2 regions of the Pseudorhizobium halotolerans genome follow, and region 1 is predicted to be linked to the other one. Evidence: riboswitches for the same ligand, from Rfam matches in the RefSeq annotation. Region 1 holds a riboswitch; the other holds the start of a gene.
The links. A riboswitch is a leader RNA that binds a small molecule or an ion and turns the genes downstream of it on or off. The one in region 1 is predicted to bind S-adenosylmethionine.
Positions count from the first base shown of each region.

Region 1 (2,392 bases):
TGTGCGTCGTCGTCCCCGGATGGGTGATGAGGCTTTTGGCGTCGCCCAGATTGTTGGAGATCTTCACCACCTCCAGGGCATTCTGCAGTCCGAAGGCCGCGGCCTTGCCGCCCTTGAGTTCGAGGCAGACGAGCGTCGAGCCGCCGGTCATCTGCTTGGCGATGATGTCGGCCTGCGGATGGTCCGCGCGACCCGGATAGATGACCCTTGCCACCTTCGGATGGTTCGCCAGGAGGTCGGCGATCCGCCCGGCATTTTCCGTCTGCTGGCGCACCCGAAGCGGAAGGGTTTCGATCCCCTTCAGCAGGGTCCAGGCATTAAAGGGGGACATGGCAGGACCCGTATGACGGAAGTAATCCTGCAAGCTTTCCTTGATCCATTCGCTGTCGGAAAGGACGACGCCGCCGAGGCAGCGGCCCTGCCCGTCGATGTGCTTCGTCGCGGAATAGACGACGACATGGGCGCCGAGCTCCAGCGGCTTCTGGAAGAGTGGTGTGGCAAACACATTGTCCACCACCACCTTGGCGCCCACCTGGTTTGCGAGCTTCGCAACGCCGGCGATGTCGATCACCTCGAGCGTCGGATTGGTGGGACTTTCGAGGAAGAAGACCTTGGTGTTCTTCCGGACCGCCCTTTCCCAGTTGGTAAGATCCCGCCCGTCCACGAGCGTACACTCCACGCCGTATTTCGGCGCCAGCGTCTCCACCACCCAGCGGCAGGAGCCGAATAAGGCGCGCGCCGCAACGATATGGTCGCCCGCCTTGACCTGACAAAGGATCGCTGCTGCGACTGCGGCCATGCCCGAGGCCATGGCGCGCGCATCCTCCGCACCTTCCAGCAGGCACATGCGCTTCTCGAACATGTCGTTGGTCGGGCTGCCGTAGCGGGCATAGATATAGCCTTCGCTCTCGCCCTTGAAGCGTGCCTCGGCCGCCTCCGCCGTCTCGTAGACGAAGCCCTGCGTTAGGTAGATGGCCTCGGAGGTCTCGCCATACAGGGAGCGGATCGTTCCGCCATGGACGAGTTGGGTTGCGGGGCGCCATTTCGTGGTCATGCGCTTGCACCTTTCAGACACAAAAAAACCGGTCGCGTCAGCAGACCGGTTTCGCCCCGGTCTTTTTAGCCACTTGTTTAACGTGGCTGCAAGCCGACCGGCCAAATCACCACGGGATAAAGCTGCCATAGCGCCGGTCCTCGCTTGCGTCAATGGCAGGCATTTGGTTTTGTCCGGCAGGACGGGAAAGAACGACGATGAAAAGAACCACCGGGATCCTGGCCGATCGGGCCATCGCAGCGCTGTTTGACAGCGGGCGCCTCACATCCGAAAAGCCGCTGGACAGCGACCAGGTCCAGCCCGCCAGCCTCGATCTGCGCCTCGGCGCCAAGGCCTTCCGCGTTCGCGCGAGTTTCATGCCGGGCCCGAACAGCCGGGTCGCCGACAAGCTCGACCGGCTGAAGCTGCACGTGGTCGACCTTTCGGAAGGGGCGGTCCTGGAAACCGGCTGCGTCTACATCGTGCCGCTGATGGAACGACTGGATCTGCCGGCAGAAATGTCGGCCTCGGCCAATCCGAAAAGTTCCACCGGTCGCCTCGACATCTTCACCCGCGTCATCACCGACTACGCCCAGGAGTTCGACAAGATCCCTGCCGGCTATTCCGGCCCGCTCTATCTGGAAATCAGCCCGCGCACTTTCCCGATCGTCGTCCGTCGCGGCTCGCGCCTGTCGCAGATCCGCTTCCGCATCGGCAATGCGCTGCTGAACGAGCCGGAGCTTCTGCAATTGCATGGCGCCGAAACGCTGGTGGCAGCCCGCGAGCCCAATATCAGCGGAGGCGGCATCGCGCTGTCGATCGACCTCACCGGCGACAAGGAAGGCCTGATCGGCTACCGCGGCAAGCACCACACTGCCGTGGTCGACGTCGACAAGAAGGCCCAGCACGACATCTTCGACTTCTGGGAGCCTCTCTACAGCCGCGGCCGCCACGAACTCATTCTCGATCCCGACGAATTCTACATCCTCGTGTCTCGGGAAGCGGTCCACGTGCCGCCGCTTTACGCCGCAGAGATGACGCCTTTCGATCCGCTGGTGGGCGAATTCCGCGTCCATTATGCGGGCTTCTTCGACCCCGGCTTCGGGCATGCCGAGGCGGGCGGCCGCGGCAGCCGCGCCGTTCTGGAAGTGCGCAGCCACGAGGTGCCGTTCATTCTGGAAGACGGCCAGATCGTCGGCCGCCTCGTCTACGAGCACATGCTGGAACGGCCCGAAGCGCTCTACGGCCTCGGCCTTGGTTCGAATTACCAGGCGCAGGGCCTAAAGCTGTCGAAGCACTTCCGGATCGGCTGACGCATCCGCCGCGATCGATGCTTGACAGACGCCGCGAACTGGGCGA
Region 1 covers NZ_CABFWE030000007.1:179-2,570, reverse strand. The annotation lists gene FN060_RS12890 (O-succinylhomoserine sulfhydrylase) at 1-1,054, opposite strand, end outside; SAM riboswitch at 1,099-1,177, opposite strand; gene FN060_RS12885 (2'-deoxycytidine 5'-triphosphate deaminase) at 1,252-2,346, shown strand.

Region 2 (2,392 bases), on a different contig from region 1:
GCCGAGCTTTTAGGTTGCCGCCAAAAATTCCCTACAGGTCTCCTCATGCAATTTCATGGTACATCCGACTATATCGCCGATAGCGACCTGATGGTCGCGGTCAACGCCGCCATCCGCCTCGAGCGACCGCTCCTGGTCAAGGGCGAGCCGGGGACCGGCAAGACGGAACTGGCCCGGCAGATCGCCTCGGCGCTCGGTCTCGATCTCATCGAATGGAACGTCAAGTCGACCACCAAGGCGCAGCAAGGCCTTTACGAATACGATGCGGTCTCGCGCCTGCGCGACAGCCAACTCGGTGACGCGCGCGTGAATGACGTTCGCAACTATATCCGGCAGGGGAAGCTCTGGCAGGCCTTTGCCGCGCCGCAGAAGACCGTTCTGCTGATCGACGAGATCGACAAGGCGGATATCGAGTTTCCGAACGACCTCCTGCAGGAACTCGACCGGATGGAGTTCCATGTCTACGAGACAGGCGAGACGGTGAAGGCGCAGCAGAGGCCGATCGTCATCATCACCTCGAACAATGAGAAGGAACTGCCGGATGCCTTCCTTCGCCGCTGTTTCTTCCATTACATCCGGTTTCCGGATGCCGCGACCCTCGCGCGCATCGTCGAGGTGCACTACCCGGGCATCAAGCAGGAACTGGTTCGAAACGCTCTGGCGCAGTTCTACCAGATCAGGGAGGTGCCGGGCCTGCGCAAGAAGCCGTCCACCTCCGAGGCGCTCGACTGGATCCGGTTGCTGGTCTCGGACGACATTGACCCAGCCGACCTGCGTGCCGACGTCAAGACGATCCTGCCCCGGCTGCACGGGGCATTGCTGAAGAACGAGCAGGACGTCCACCTGTTCGAGCGGCTGGCCTTCATGGCCCGGCGGGAACGGTAGCCCCCCGGCATCGGCGGCTGCAATTGACCTGAGGGGAAGAAGAGCCTATTTAGACTGCACTTCGTGGTGATTTGGCCGGCCGGCTTGCAGCCACGTTAAACAAGTCGCTAAAGGGCCGCGCGAAGTTCACTTTGACGCGCCGGTTGCGATTTGTCGCCGCCGGCTTTTTGTTTTGTGAGTGTGCGATGCCGATCAAGATCCCCGATACGCTGCCCGCCTTCGAAACCCTCGTGCAGGAGGGCGTGCGGGTGATGACCGAGACGGTTGCGGTGCGGCAGGACATCCGGCCGCTGCAGATCGGGCTCCTCAACCTCATGCCGAACAAGATCAAGACCGAGCTGCAGATGGCGCGCCTCGTCGGCGCGACTCCGCTTCAGGTGGAGCTGTCGCTGGTAAGGATCGGTGGCCACAAGGCGAAGAACACGTCGGAGGAGCACCTGCTCTCCTTCTACGATACCTGGGACGAGGTGAAGCATCGGAAGTTCGACGGCTTCATCATCACCGGTGCGCCAGTAGAGACGCTGCCCTTCGAGAGCGTGACCTACTGGGACGAGATGCAGCAGATCCTCGACTGGACAACCACCAATGTCCATTCGACGATGAATGTCTGCTGGGGCGCAATGGCGGCGATCTACCACTTCCATGGCGTGCCGAAGCACGAGTTGAAGGAGAAGGCGTTCGGGGTCTACCGCCACCGCAATCTCTGCCCCTCGTCCGTCTACCTGACCGGCTTCTCGGACGACTTTCAGGTGCCGGTGTCGCGCTGGACGGAGGTTCGGCGCGAGGACATCGACAAGATCCCGGACCTCAGGATCCTGATGGAATCGGACGAGATGGGGGTCTGCCTCGTCGAGGAAGCGAAAGGCCGACGACTCTACATGTTCAATCACGTGGAGTATGATTCCACGTCGCTGGCGGAGGAGTACTTCCGCGACGTCAATGCGGGCGTGCCGATCAAGATGCCACACGACTACTTTCCGCATAACGACGTGACGCTGCCGCCGCAGAACCGCTGGCGCAGCCACGCGCATCTCCTGTTTGGCAACTGGATCAACGAGATCTACCAGACCACCCATTACGACCTGGAGCGGATCGGGACCGAGTAGAATGCTGCTTTCGTTTTTCCTGCAGCTGAAGGCGGAAAAGGTGCCCGTCACGCTGCGCGAATACTTGACCCTTATCGAGGGGATGAAGCAGGGCCTGGCGGATTTCGATATCGACGCCTTCTATTTTCTCGCGCGAACCTGCCTGGTGAAGGACGAGCGACATATCGATCGGTTCGATCGGGTCTTCGCGTCGCACTTCCGCGGGCTGCAGGCGGTATCGGGAGAGGCCGGGGTGGAGGCGAGCGAGCTCCCCGAGGAGTGGCTGCGCAGGCTCGCGGAAAAGCACCTGACGGAGGAAGAGAAGCGGCTCATCGAGACGCTCGGCGGTTTTGAGAAGCTGATGGAAACTCTGCGCAAGCGGCTGGAGGAACAGAAGGGCCGCCATCAGGGCGGGTCGAAGT
Region 2 covers NZ_CABFWE030000001.1:207,414-209,805, reverse strand. The annotation lists gene FN060_RS01065 (AAA family ATPase) at 46-885, shown strand; SAM riboswitch at 939-1,016, shown strand; gene metA (homoserine O-acetyltransferase MetA) at 1,071-1,991, shown strand; gene FN060_RS01055 (vWA domain-containing protein) at 1,993-2,392, shown strand, end outside.
Region 2: another riboswitch for S-adenosylmethionine. It lies ahead of metA (homoserine O-acetyltransferase MetA); the one in region 1 lies ahead of FN060_RS12890 (O-succinylhomoserine sulfhydrylase).